Hamadaea flava: one gene and its partner. The protein of the gene in region 1 interacts with the protein of each later gene in a pairwise test. Links are inferred from orthologs where the notes say so. Each region holds a gene or a part of one and is shown in the gene's direction. Other genes may lie near its edges.

The links. Proteins that work in one complex are often made in the same cells at the same time.
Region 2: the proteins of dnaE (region 1) and HDA40_RS31425 interact in binary tests that used the Escherichia coli proteins (3 or more experiments, as listed by UniProt). The link is inferred for Hamadaea flava from one-to-one orthologs.

What each region holds. Positions count from the first base shown.
Region 1 is NZ_JAMZDZ010000001.1:6,895,553-6,903,464, forward strand. The notes cover bases 1,368-5,496. They hold dnaE (DNA polymerase III subunit alpha), read left to right. Parts: upstream 1,368-1,762; coding sequence 1,763-5,296; downstream 5,297-5,496. Other genes in these bases: HDA40_RS32420 (DUF2567 domain-containing protein), read left to right, coding at 5,445-5,496. Outside these bases: HDA40_RS42700 (hypothetical protein), read left to right, coding at 1-512; more of HDA40_RS32420, read left to right, coding at 5,497-6,092; HDA40_RS32425 (LON peptidase substrate-binding domain-containing protein), read right to left, coding at 6,085-6,765; hisD (histidinol dehydrogenase), read left to right, coding at 6,939-7,912. UniProt on the Escherichia coli protein: DNA polymerase III is a complex, multichain enzyme responsible for most of the replicative synthesis in bacteria. This DNA polymerase also exhibits 3' to 5' exonuclease activity. The alpha chain is the DNA polymerase catalytic subunit.
Region 2 is NZ_JAMZDZ010000001.1:6,688,139-6,693,820, reverse strand. Bases 2,631-5,541 are described here. They hold HDA40_RS31425 (pyridoxal phosphate-dependent aminotransferase), read left to right. Parts: upstream 2,631-3,443; coding sequence 3,444-4,640; downstream 4,641-5,541. Other genes in these bases: HDA40_RS31415 (long-chain-fatty-acid--CoA ligase), read right to left, coding at 5,456-5,541; HDA40_RS31420 (carbon-nitrogen hydrolase family protein), read left to right, coding at 4,644-5,441; HDA40_RS31430 (GNAT family N-acetyltransferase), read left to right, coding at 2,974-3,447; HDA40_RS31435 (hypothetical protein), read left to right, coding at 2,631-2,963. In the rest of the region: HDA40_RS31445 (acyl-ACP desaturase), read right to left, coding at 1-784; HDA40_RS31440 (lysophospholipid acyltransferase family protein), read right to left, coding at 905-1,618; more of HDA40_RS31435, read left to right, coding at 1,680-2,630; more of HDA40_RS31415, read right to left, coding at 5,542-5,682. UniProt on the Escherichia coli protein: Shows aminotransferase activity with methionine and histidine as substrates, and to a lesser extent also with phenylalanine.

The sequences.
Region 1 (7,912 bases):
AGGGTGCACCGGAGGCGTACGCCCTGGTGACGCTCACGGAGTATCTGCCGCCGGAGTCGCTGACCCCGATTCTGGCGGGCGTCGCGGTGTCGGCGGTCTACGTCCGGGTGCCGCTGGCCGGCGAGCAGACCGAGATCGTCCGCATCCCGGTGACGAAGGTGCCGGTCGACGTGGTGACCGGGATGGGACAGATCGCCGACCGGAAGAGCCGCGAGGCCGCCGAGTACGCCGCGAAGCTGACCGCGAGCCCCGCTGCCGACCTGGTCGCCGTGTACGAATCCGGGCAGCGGGTCGCCGCCGCCGAACGCGACGCGTACGCCCAGCACTGCGCTTGCGCGTACGCGGCGGTGGTCCGGGCGACCCCGGCGGCGCTGGAACCGCTCGCGCACCGCGCGGGCGTGCGAGTGGTGGACGTCGCCCCCGAGATCCGGCGGCTGGACCGGGCGGTCTTCTGGCCACCCCTGCCCGAACAGCGGACGATCGCGATCCCACCGGGGGATACCCAGGGCTGAGGGCCGGTCGTTGTACCCGTGACGCGATGCCCGGCTTGCCAGATCGGCACGCAATCGGCCGACGGCGGGATGGCAGGTTGCTCCGTACCGCCTAAGGTTGATCCGGTATCCCGTAGGCGGCCCCGGCGATCGCCGACAAGCCGGGGACCACGGGCGGCGCTGGGAGGTCGAAGCGTGGAGCGCACACCACCGCAGGAGGACCACAACCCGCGTTGGCGTGTCCTGCTCGACCGCGGCCGCGCGCCGCGGCAGGAACAACGCGAGTATCCCCAGCAACGGGGCGTCGCGCCGATGCCATCGAATCCGATCGAGTGGCGGCCCACGCCCACCGCCAACAACTCCGCGGACGCGGAGGTCAACCTGCTGCGGCGGGATCTCGGCGGACCTCGGGTACTGGCGTTCGCCAACCCCAAGGGCGGCGTGCACAAGACGACCGCCACCGTGCTGGCCGCCGCCACGATCGGCAGCGTACGCGGCCGGGGCGTGCTGGCCTGGGACGACAACGAGCTGCGGGGCACCCTCGGCTTGCGGGCGGGCAGCGCCCGGCACGCCCGGACGATCCGGCATCTGCTGGCCGACCTGGTCACCATCGAGAACGCACCGTCTTACGAGATGGCCGACCTGCTCGACGGATACCTGCGGCACGCCTCCGACGGCTCCTACGACGTGCTCGCCGGGGAGGAGAGCCCCCGGTTCGCCCAGCGCCTGGACTCGCACACGGTCCGGCGGGTGCTGGACCTGCTGGGCCGGACCCACGACGTGATCTGCGTCGACACCGGCAACAACGTGGAGAGCGCCAACTGGCAGACCGTCCTGCAGGCGGCCGACCAGCTCGTGATCACGACCGTGCCCCGGGAGGACGCGGCGTTCACCGCCGACTGGATGATCGACCTGTTGCACGAGGTCGGCCTGGGCCGGCTCGCCGACAACGCGGTGACGCTGCTGTCCTGCCCGACGCCGGGGCCGTCGGCCCTGCTGGAGGACCTGCGGGCGCACTTCGCCACGCGTACGCGGGCGGTGGCGGTCGTGCCCTATGACGCCGCGCTGGAGCCGGGGTCGTCGATCGAGTACACGGCGTTGCAGCCGTCGACTCGGCGCGCCTGGCTGACCGCCACGGCGATGATGCTGGAGCCGTTCGCGCGCTGAGTTGATCATGAGATGCCGGTCTCTCCGGGGGTGTCGGCAGATGCTTGTTGTCCGCCCCGGGGACTAGGCTGTCCCAGGCTGGCGATCGGTGGTTGGGGGTTCTGGTGGCTGACAACTTCGTTCACCTGCATGTGCACACCGAGTACTCGATTCTCGACGGTGCGGCGCGCATCAAAGAAGTCATGGCAGAGGCATCCCGACTGGGAATGCCCGCGGTGGCGATCACCGATCACGGCAACCTGCACGGTCTGGCCGACTTCTACAAGGCGGCCAAAGGGGTCGGGTTGACGCCCGTCCTGGGCATCGAAGCGTACCTGGCACCCGGCAGCCGGTTCGATCGCAAGCCGGTGCGGTGGGGTACCGCGGATCAGCGCAGCGACGACGTCTCCGGAGCCGGTCGCTACACCCACGCGACGATGTGGGCGCAGAACAACACCGGCCTGCACAACCTGTTTCGGTTGTCGTCCCGGGCCTCCCTCGAGGGGCAGTACGGCAAGCCCCGGATGGACGCCGACCTGCTGGCCGAATATGCCGACGGGCTCATGGCGACCACCGGCTGTCCTTCCGGCGAGGTGCAGACACGGCTGCGGCTCGGCCACGAGGAGGAGGCGTTCAAGGCCGCGGCGAGGTATCGGGACATCTTCGGCCCGGACAACTACTTCGTCGAGATCATGGACCACGGTCTGGAGATCGAGCGCCGGGTGCGAGACGGGCTGCTGGACATCGCCCGCCGGTTGAGCTTGCGGCCCGTGGTCACCAACGACCTGCACTACTCACGGCCCGATCAGGCGGCCGCGCACGACGCCCTGCTCTGTGTGCAGACCCAGGCGAACATCTCGGACACGAACCGGTTCCGGTTCGACGGTCAGGGCTACTACGTCAAGAGTGCCGAGGAGATGTATGCCGTCGACGCCTCGGATGTGTGGCAGGAGGGCTGCCGCAACACGCTGCTGATCGCCGAGCGGGTGGATCTGACGGGGATGTTCGAGGCGAGGAACCTCATGCCTCGCTTCCCCGTTCCGGACGGCCAGACCGAGCAGAGCTGGTTCGAGGAAGAGGTCTGGCGCGGGATGCAGCGCCGGTTCCCCGAGGGCATCCCCGACGACCGGCGCAAGCAGTGTGAGTACGAGATCGGCGTCATCCAGCAGATGGGGTTCCCGGGCTACTTCCTCATCGTCGCCGACTTCGTCATGTGGGCCAAGGAGAACGGCGGCGCCACCAGGGTGGGTCCCGGCCGTGGGTCTGCCGCGGGGTCGATGGTCGCCTATGCGCTGGGCATCACCGAACTTGATCCGATCAGCCATGGTCTGATCTTCGAGCGCTTCCTCAATCCCGAGCGTGTGTCGATGCCCGATATCGACATGGACTTCGACGAGCGTTTGCGCGTCGAGGCCATTCGGTACGTGACGGAGAAGTACGGCAACGACCGGGTGTCGATGATCGGCACCTTCGGCACGATCAAGGCGAAGGCCGCGATCAAGGATGCCGCGCGGGTGCTGGGTTATCCGTACGCGGTCGGCGACCGGATCACCAAAGCGATGCCGCCGGCGGTGATGGGTAAAGACATTCCCCTGTCCGGGATCTTCGACCCGAACCATCAACGGTATGCCGAGGCCGCCGAGATCCGGGCGCTGCACGATTCCGACGCCGACGTCGCCAAGGTGATGGAGGTGGCTCGCGGGCTGGAGGGTCTGGTCCGGCAGACAGGTGTGCACGCCGCGGGCATCCTCATGTCGGCTGAACCGCTGATCGACCACGTTCCGCTGCAACGGCGTGAGGACGACGGGGCGATCATCACCCAGTGGGACTATCCCACATGCGAGTCCATCGGCCTGATCAAGATGGACTTCCTTGGCTTGCGGAACCTGTCGATCCTCGACGACGCGTTGAAGAACCTGGAAGCCACTACCGGGCGCACGATCGACCTCAACTCGCTGCCGTTGGCGGACGCGGCCACCTTCGAGCTGCTGGCCCGTGGCGACACCCTAGGCGTGTTCCAGCTTGACGGCGGCCCGATGCGGGACCTGCTCCGGTTGATGCGTCCCGACAGTTTCGAGGACATCTCCGCCGCCCTGGCCTTGTACCGGCCGGGTCCGATGGGTGCCAACAGCCACACCAACTATGCGTTGCGCAAGACCGGCCAGCAGCCCGTGGTTCCGATCCACCCGGAGCTGGCCGAGCCGCTGGAGGAGATCCTCGGCCCGACCTACGGCCTGATCGTCTATCAGGAGCAGGTCCAGATGGCCGCCGTGAAGCTGGCCGGCTACAGCCTCGGCAAGGCCGACAATCTGCGCAAGGCCATGGGTAAGAAGATCAAGGCCGTCCTTGATAAGGAGTTCGCGCCGTTCCGTGACGGCATGCGTGCGAACGGCTACTCCGATGAGGCGATCCAAACCCTGTGGGACATCCTGGTCCCGTTCGCCGACTACGCCTTCAACAAGGCCCACACGGCTTCCTATGGGCTGGTGTCGTTCTGGACGGCGTACCTGAAGGCGAACTATCCGGCTGAATACATGGCGGCGCTGCTGACCTCGGTCGGCGACGACAAGGACAAGATGGCCGTCTACCTCGCCGAATGTAAGCGGATGGGCATTCAGGTCATGTTGCCCGACGTCAACAGCTCGGTCGGCCCGTTCGCCCCGGTGGACGGCGACATTCGGTTCGGCCTGTCCGCCGTGCGTAACGTCGGCACCAACGTCGTCGACGCGATCGTGCGAGCCCGTACGGAGAAGGGGGCCTTCACCTCCTTCGCCGACTTCATGTCCAAGGTCGATCTCGTGGTCTGCAACAAGCGGACCATCGAGTCTTTGATCAAGGCGGGGGCGTTCGACAGCCTGGGCCATCCCCGCCGAGGGCTGCTCGATGTCCATGAGCAGGCGGTGGAAGCCGTCACCGGGATCAAACGGCAGGAAGCCAACGGCCAGTTCGATCTGTTCGGTGCGGTCATGCCGGCCGAGGACACCGTCGTCGGCCTGGATCTGACGGTCCGCGAAGGCGAATGGGACCGGAAGACACTGCTCAGCTTCGAGCGGGAGATGCTCGGCCTGTACGTCTCCTCGCACCCGCTGGCCGGCACCGAACGGATCTTGCGTGCGCACGCGGACCGGACGATCAGCGATCTGTTGTCCGACGAGCCCAACGACGGGACGAATGTCAGCATCGCCGGGATGCTGGTCAACATCACCCGGCGGACGACCAAGCAGGGCAAGCTGTGGGCGTCTGCCACGCTGGAAGACCTCGCCGGGTCGATCGAGGTGCTGTTCTTCCCGAACACCTACGAAATGGTCGGTCCGCAGCTGGCCGAAGACCTGATCGTGGCGGTCAAGGGCCGGATCAATCGGCGTGACACCGGGTCGATGTCCGTGTTCGCCACCGACCTGGCGATCCTGCAGGTTTCCGACGCCGACCTGGACGCTCACCCGCCGGTCACGCTCAACGTGGCCGGCGAACGCATCCCTCAGCTTCACGACGAGCTGTTTCGGATCGTGGCCTCGCACCCGGGCGAGCACCCGTTGCTGCTGCGGATTCGGTGGGCCGGCGGTGGCGGCATCTTCGAGGTCGGTCCGGAGCGGGTCAATCCGGACGGCGCTTTCCGATCCGAGATCAAGCAGCTCCTGGGGGCGGGCTCGCTCGGCTGAGCTGTCTGGAGGTCCGCTAGTAGCGGGTGACGTTTTACCGCATAGCCCGAATTATCGATTTTATGATTTTGCCGCACGGGCGACACGCGAACGCCGGCGAATGACCCGTCCCCAGTCGGCGCTCAGACGGATCTGAGAGGATCACCCGGTGGTGGATGAGTCGGAGTACGCCTGGGTCCCCGAGCCCGCGCCGGAGCCCCGCCGGCCCGTGCTGGTCCTGCTCCAGTCCCTCGCCGTGCTGCTGGCCGGCGTACTGGGGTTCCCGCTCGGGCTGCTCTGGCAGCAGCTGGCCCCGAACGTGCCGGTGCTGATCGTCCAGGACGGGGCCGTCTACAACGATCCGCAGCCCGAGCAGTTCATGTCCGGCGACGGCTGGTTCGCCGTGCTCGGCTTCTCGTTCGGCGTGGTTCTCGCCGTCGTCACCTGGATCCTCTTCCGGCGGCTGCGCGGTCCGTTGCTGATCGTGCTGCTCGCGGTGGCGGGCACGGTCGCGGCCGTGATCGCCTGGAAGTTCGGCCGCCAGCTCGGCCTCGACGCGTACCTCAAGGAGCTGCACTCCGCGCCCGCGGGCACGGAGCTGGGCAAGCCCAACGATCTGCGCGTTCAACTGCTGCGGTGGTGGCCGCCCGCCGTCGAGGGCGTGCTGTTGCTGCCCGCGCTCGGCTCCACGCTCACCGTCACCCTGCTCGCGGCCTGGTCACGATGGCCGTCCCTGCGGGCTCCCCGATCCACTGGTACGCCGGAAGCAGCGCCCGGGATCGGCCCGGAGGAGGCGGGCGGCCCCGCGTTCAGTTGAGCGACGGCGGCTTGTGCAGCTCCGACGGCGGCATCGGCACCGCCCGGACCTGCCGGAGCAGGGCCGATTCGCGGTGCAGGATCTTGATCTCCAGGCGCATCCGGGTAGTGGTGTCCGGCGCGGCGAGCAGGGCTTGCCGGTCGGCCACGGTCAGCGCTGTGCTGGCCGCCACCAGGTGGGAGAGCACCTTCGGATCGTCGGGCAGTTGGTCGTCGGGTCCGCCGCGCAGCGCCGACAGATAGTCCCGGAAGATGGACAGCACTTGGGGGGCCAGTTCGTCGGCCTCCGCGTCGGCGTCCGGCTCCGGGTACCACTCGACGTGTGCGACGGGGTAGGGGGCGTCGTCGGCGGCGATTCCGGTGATCTTGAACCGGCGGTCGCCGACCGCGACGATGTCGAAGTGCCCGTCCGGATGTTCGGTGACCTGACGCAACTGCGCCACGCACCCGATGTCGTGCAGGCTGAGCTCGGTGACGTCCGAGCCCGGATTGGGCGGCAGAACCTCCAGCCCCTGATCGATGGCGACCACGCCGAACTCGCGCGGAGTCCCGTCGGGCAGGTCGATCAGCTGGCGGATCAGCTGGCGGTAGCGCTCCTCGAAGATGTGCAGGGGCAGAACCAGTCCCGGGAACAACACCGTCCCGAGCGGAAACAGCGGCAACCGAGGCGACATCTGTCCACGGTACCCGCGGGATGTTACACATCAACCTTTCCGCACGGTTCGGCCCGCCGAGACGTCGCCGGGACACCCCTGGGCTCCTCGCGAGCAGGGGCGTGGGTCACAGTGATCCCATCCGGTGGTAACGCCGCGCGGTTCCGGACTTCCCGCTCGGTAGACTTGCCCGCGTGTTGACCCGTATCGACCTGCGCGGACGGGATGTCGACCCGCGCAGTCTCCTGCCTCGTGCCCAGCTCGACGTGTCTCAGGCCGTCGAGCAGATCCGTCCGGTCATCGACGGGGTGCGACACCATGGGGTCGACGCGATCCAGGAGGCCACCGAACGCTTCGACGGTATCCGGCCCGCCCGTCTCCGCGTACCAGTGGAGGCTTTGAAGGAGGCCGAGGAGCGGCTCGACCCGGAGGTGCGCGCGGCCCTGCTGGAGGCGATCGCGCGGACCCGGAAGGTCCACGCGGACCAGCGGCGCACGGACGTGACCACGCAGGTCGTGCCGGGCGGCACGGTGACCGAGCGCTGGCTGCCGGTCCGCCGGGTCGGCCTGTACGTGCCGGGCGGCCTCGCGATGTACCCGTCCACGGTGGTGATGAACGTGGTTCCGGCTCAGGCGGCCGGGGTCGAGGCGCTGGTCGTGGCCAGCCCGCCGCAGAAGGAGGCCGGCGGCCTGCCGGACGAGCGGGTGCTGGCGGCGTGCTCGCTGCTGGGCGTCGACGAGGTGTACGCCGTCGGCGGCTCGCAGGCGATCGCGATGCTCGCCTATGGCAGCCGGGGCTCGGACCTGGAGCGGGAGCTGGACCCGGCGGACGACTGCGAGCCGGTCGACCTGATCACCGGGCCGGGCAACGTCTGGGTGACCGCGGCCAAGCGGCTCGTCCGGGGCGTCGTCGGGATCGACGCCGAGGCGGGCCCGACCGAGATCGCCGTCCTGGCCGACGACACCGCCGACCCGCGCCACGTGGCCGCCGACCTGATCAGTCAGGCCGAGCACGACCCGCTGGCAGCGAGCGTCCTGGTCACCACCTCGGCCGAGCTGGCCGACGCGGTGGACGCCGAACTGGTCCGGCAGGTCTCGCTCACCAAGCACATGGAGCGGATTCGCATCGCGCTGACCGGCGAGCAGTCCGGAGTGGTCCTCGTCGGCTC
Region 2 (5,682 bases), 210 kb from region 1 along the record:
GCCGAAGGATCGGCGTGACCACCTCGTCGTGGTGGATCCGCAGGTCGTAGATGCCGGCCATGGCGATCTGGACCGACTTGCGGCCGAAGTTCTCGATGGTGTGGCCGGGCATCTGGAAGTCCTTGACCACGTCGCACACCGCACGCATGGCCGCGTCCGGGGCCAGCTCGAAGGCGGCCGTCAGCAGATTCCGGTAGAAGAGCATGTGCAGGTTCTCGTCCGCGGCGACCTTGGCGAGCAGCTGGTCGCAGATCGGGTCGCCGCTGACCTTGCCGGTGTTGCGGTGCGCGACGCGGGTGGCGAGTTCCTGGAAGGAGACGTACGCGATCGAGGACAGCACGCCATCGTGGCCGTTGGTGAAGCCGCCCGCCATGTGCTGCATCCGGGCGCGCTCCAGGGCGACCGGGTCGACCGCCCGGGTGGCGAGGAGGTAATCCCGGATGGCGATGCCGTGGCGACCCTCCTCGGCGGTCCACCGATGCACCCAGGTGCCCCACGCGCCGTCCCGGCCGAACGTCGTCGCGATCTCGTGGTGATAGCTGGGCAGGTTGTCCTCGGTCAGCAGGTTCACGATCAGCGAGGTACGCGCGACCTCGGGCAGCCGGGACTGCTCCGGGTCCCAGGCTTGGCCGCCGAGGACGCCGTCGAAGTCGCTGCCCTCGCTCCATGGCACGTACTCGTGCGGGAACCACTCCTTGGCCGTCGCCAGATGCCGGTTGAGATTGGTCTCGACCGTCGGCTCCAGCTCCCGCAGCAGGGTCAGGGTGTCGGGCGATGCAGTCACGCGGGGCTCCCTCAAATCAGGCTACGGTTGCGTAGGTTACGCCACCGTAGCCTGCTCTGCTGAGAGGTCCCTGGCAGGGCACCCGTTACTCGATCTCGTCCGTCACACCGGCCTCGTCCGTCACTCCACCTCGTCCGGCAGCGGAGCGCCGCCGCCCAGGTGGGCGGGCAGCCACCAGTCGTCGCCCGGGGCCTCGGGCTTCTCGGGGTACTCCGTCTGCGCCCGGTCGAGCAGCCCGGCCATGCGCGCCCGCAGCGCGGCCGTGACCTCGTCGGACTTGTCCCGGCGCGCCGGCCGCATCGGCTCGCCGATGAGCACGCTGATGGGCAGGTTCCGCTTCGTCAGGGTGCGCGGCCGGCCCTTGGTCCACATCCGCTGCGTACCCCACAACGCCATCGGGATGAGCGGCACCTCGGCCGCGGCGGCCAGGCGTACCGCGCCGTTCTTGATCTCCTTCACCGTGAACGACTGGCTGATCGTCGCCTCCGGGAAGATGCCGACGACCTCACCCGCCTTGAGCGCGGCCAGCGCCGCCTTGTAGGAGCCGATGCCGGCCTCGCGGTCGACCGGGATGTGCTTCATGCCGCGCATGAGCGGACCGCCGACCGGGTGGGCGAAGATCTCCTGCTTGGCCATGAAGCGGACGAGCCGCTTCGACGGGCGCGCGCCGAAGCCGCAGAAGATGAAATCCAGGTAACTGATGTGGTTGCAGGCGATCACCGCGCCGCCAGTACGCGGGACGTGTTCACCGCCCTCGACCCGCACCCGCATGTCCAGCAGGGTGAACATGGTCCGAGCCAGCGCGATCACGGGAGGATAGACGAGTTCCGGCATCCGGCCAGGTTAAACCCTCGCCCGGTCGCTTTCTCGGGCAAGGCACGGCACAATGCCCGGCATGCCTACGGAGAGCGAGGCCCAGGCGGCGCAGCGGCGTGCCCTGCTGGCACCGGTGGCGCGCCTGTGCCTGGAGGCGGGCGTACCGGTGCGGATGGGTCGCCTGGAGCACCCGGGTGAGGCGTCGGTGGTGGCGCTGACCTGCGCCGCGCCCGACGGGACCTGGGACGCCGCCCTCACGGTCGTCCGGGCGCGCCCGGTGCCGGATCAGTACCACGACTGGAACGGCCGCTGGGGCCGCGACGCCCGCGAGGGCTATGACCTGGGCTCCCCCGGCACTCTGGTCTTCGAACTCCAGATCACCGAGGAGGACGACGGAGCCGGGGAACGCTTGCGTGAGCCGCTAGAAGTGCGGACAGCCGGGCCCGCCCCGCGGCCGGTGGTCGTCTTCGAACTGCTCGACGGCGAGCGGGCGGCCGCCGACGCGCTGATCCTCTGGTGGCGCCGGCCCGCGCTCTTCCACACCACGCCGCCCGGCCCGCACGCCAAGGCGGCCCGCCGCCGCGAACGGGCCCAGGCGGATCGGCTCAAGACTCGGCAAGCCCCACCGGTACGCCTCATGGCGCTGCCGGAGGCGGCCGAGCCGATCGCCGCCCGGCTCGACGCGCGCGCCCTGTGCGCCAACTTCCCTCGCGCCCACGACGGCCGGTTCCACCGCTCGGCGGTCGTCGCGCTGACCCCGGTCGGCGGCACCCCGTCGCACCGACGAGGCCCCTGGTTGACCGCCCGGCGGGTGGGCGACGGGCTCACCGTCTCGGTCGACGAACTCATCGGTGGCAACCAGGAACACCGCTGGGATCTCACCCCGTGGCTGTGGAACCGGTCGTACGCCCGCACCAGCCGCCGGAATCGGTGGCAGGTGTCGCAGCCGGAGCGCGTACGCCCGGTCGTGGAGGCGCTCCGTGCCGGGGATGTGCGGCGTGCCCTGCAGATGACCGGCGTGACCGCCGACGAGCAGGTGACCCGGCTGCTCGCCGGGACGCCGACGCGCACCTTCCGAGCCGAGTACGCCGAACGCTGGGTCAACCGGCTCTACGAGCAGCTGGCCGACTCCGCGCCGTGGCGGTTCGCGAACGCGTACGAGGCGTGGCAGGCGGAGGCGGACCGGTCCCGGACGGACCGCCCGGTGACGCTGTTCGGGCTCAAGGGGCTCAACCAGGCCCGCAAGCCGAAGATCGCGCTGACCATGTCCGGCGACCAGCCGATGCTGTGCCTGGTGTTCACGGCCGGGAACCTGGTCCTCCCCCGATCGCTGTGGACGCTGCCCGCGGACTTCCCCGAGTAACGTTGCGCTCATGGCGATCTCCGTACGGCGCGGCCGTCCCGGCGAAGCCGCCGAGCTGAGCGAACTGGTGCTGCGGTCGAAGGCGTACTGGGGGTATGACCAGGCATTCCTGGACCTCTGCCGACCAGCGCTGACCCTGCGCGAGGACCAGGTCGAGGCGCACCGGACCCTGGTCGCCGAGCTGGACGGCAGGGTTGCCGGGATGGTGACGGTGACCGGCGAACCACCAGAGGGCGAGGTCGACCTGCTGTTCGTCGACCCGTGGGCGATCGGCCACGGCGTCGGCCGCGTCCTGCTCGACCGCGCGACGGCTGCTGCGGCCGAGGAGGGGTTCGGCTCGCTGCTGATCGAGGCCGATCCCCAGGCAGAGGCGTTCTACCTGCGGATGGGCGCGGTCCGGATCGGTGAACGGATCTCCTCGGCGACCGGACGCGCGCTGCCCTTGCTGCGCCTCGACAGATCTGCCCCGATACTGAGCCGATGACCTTCGGAGTACGCACGGCGCTGCGCGGCATCGGAACGACGATCTTCTCCGAGATGACGGCGCTGGCCCAGCGCACCGGCGCGGTCAACTTGGGGCAGGGGTTCCCCGACACCGACGGGCCGGCCGGGATGCTGGCGGCGGCCCAGGCGGCGATCGTGGGCGGGCTCAACCAGTACCCGCCGGTCGACGGGCTGCCCGCGCTGAAGGAGGCCATCGTCCAGGCCCGGCTGGCCCGCTACGGACTGGCGTACGACCCGGCCACCGAGGTCGTGACGACCGCCGGTGCGACCGAGGCCGTCGCGGCGGCGCTGCTCGCGCTGTGCGAACCCGGCGACGAGGTGGTGCTGTTCGAGCCCTACTACGACAGCTACCTGGCCAACGTCGCCATGGCCGGGGCGACGCATCGGGCCGTGCCGCTGCGCCCGACGGATGACGGTTTCGCCTTCGACCCCGATGACCTACGCCGTGCGGTCACTGGGCGTACCAGAATGATCGTCTTGAACAGCCCGCACAACCCGACGGGCAAGGTGTTCTCGCGCGCGGAGCTGGAGCTGATCGCGCAGGTCTGCGTGGAGCGCGACCTGATCGCGGTGACCGACGAGGTGTACGAATACCTGACGTACGACGGCCTGGAGCATGTGCCGCTGGCCGGATTGCCGGGCATGCGCGAGCGGACCGTGACCATCTCCTCGGCGGGCAAGACGTTCAGCTGCACCGGCTGGAAGATCGGCTGGGCGCTGGGCCCGGCGGAGCTGGTCGGCGCGGTACGCAAGGCGAAACAGTTCATGACCTTCGCCAGCGGCACCCCGTTCCAGGCGGCGGTGGCCCACGCCCTGACGCACGAGCTGGACTGGGTCGCCGAGCTGACCAAGAGCCTCCAGGAACGGCGCGACCTGCTGCGGTCCGGGCTGACCGCCGCCGGGGTACGCACCTATCCGGCGCAGGGGACCTACTTCCTGCAGGCCGACGCCGCCTCGTGGGGGTACGCCGACGGCGCCGCGCTCTGCCGGGACCTCGCGGAGCAGGGCGGCGTGGTGGCGATCCCGACGCAGGTGTTCTACGACGACCCGGCGAGCGGGCAGGGCCTCGTGCGATTCGCCTTCTGCAAGCGGCCGGAAGTCTTGTCCGACGCCGTCTCGCGCCTGTCGACGTTCCGGCCTTCGGAGACGTTCCGCCCTTCGGAAGGGAAATAAGCGATGCGAGTAGCCGTCTGCCAGCTCAACGCCCGGGCCGACCGTGCGGCCAACCTGAAGTTCGCCGCCGAACTGCTGGAGCGCGCGGCCGCCGGTGGCGCCGATCTGGCCGTGCTGCCCGAGTACACCGACTACCTCGGCCCGGCCGCCGGACTGCCGCGGCCGGAACCCGTCGACGGGGAGTACGCCCAGCACTTCGCTGATCTCGCGCAGCGCCTCAACCTGTGGGTGCTGGCCGGATCGTTCCACGAGACCGGCCCGGACCCCGAGCACACGTACAACACGTCGCTGCTGTTCGACCGGTCCGGTGCGCTCGCGGCGGCGTACCGGAAGATCCACCTCTACGACGTGGAGATCCCCGGTCGAGTGTCCTATCAGGAATCCGCAGCGGTGGCGGCCGGCGGCCAGACGGTCGTCGTCCCGGTCGAAGGCGTACGCGTCGGCCTGTCCATCTGCTACGACCTGCGCTTCCCCGAGCTGTACCGGCGGCTGGCCGCCGAAGGCGAAGCCCAGGTGCTGCTGGTCCCGGCGGCGTTCATGGCACACACCGGCCGCGACCACTGGGAAGTGCTGCTGCGGGCGCGCGCCATCGAGAACCAGTGCTACGTCGTGGCCGCCGGGCAGATCGGCGACCACGATCCCGGGCGCACTTGCTACGGGCGCAGCATGGTGGTGGACCCGTGGGGAACCGTGGTCGCCCAGGCTCCCGACGTCGTCGGGGTGACCTTCGCCGACCTCGACCTCGACCGGCTGGCCGCGATCCGGCAGGAACTGCCGAGCCTCGCCAACCGCCGCCTCTAACCCGCCGCCTCCGGCTAGAGGGTGCCGTCGGTGAGTTGCCGGCGGATCTCCCGCTTGAGCACTTTGAGGCTCGGCCCCATCGGCAGCTCGCTCGCGAGCCGTACCCGGCGGGGGTACTTGTGCTTGCCGAGCTGCTCCCGGGACCACGCGAGCAGGTCTTCCTCGGTGACCGCCACGTCGGGCGCGGCGACCACGACCGCCACGACCTCCTCGCCCAGCGCGTCGTCCGGTACGCCGACCA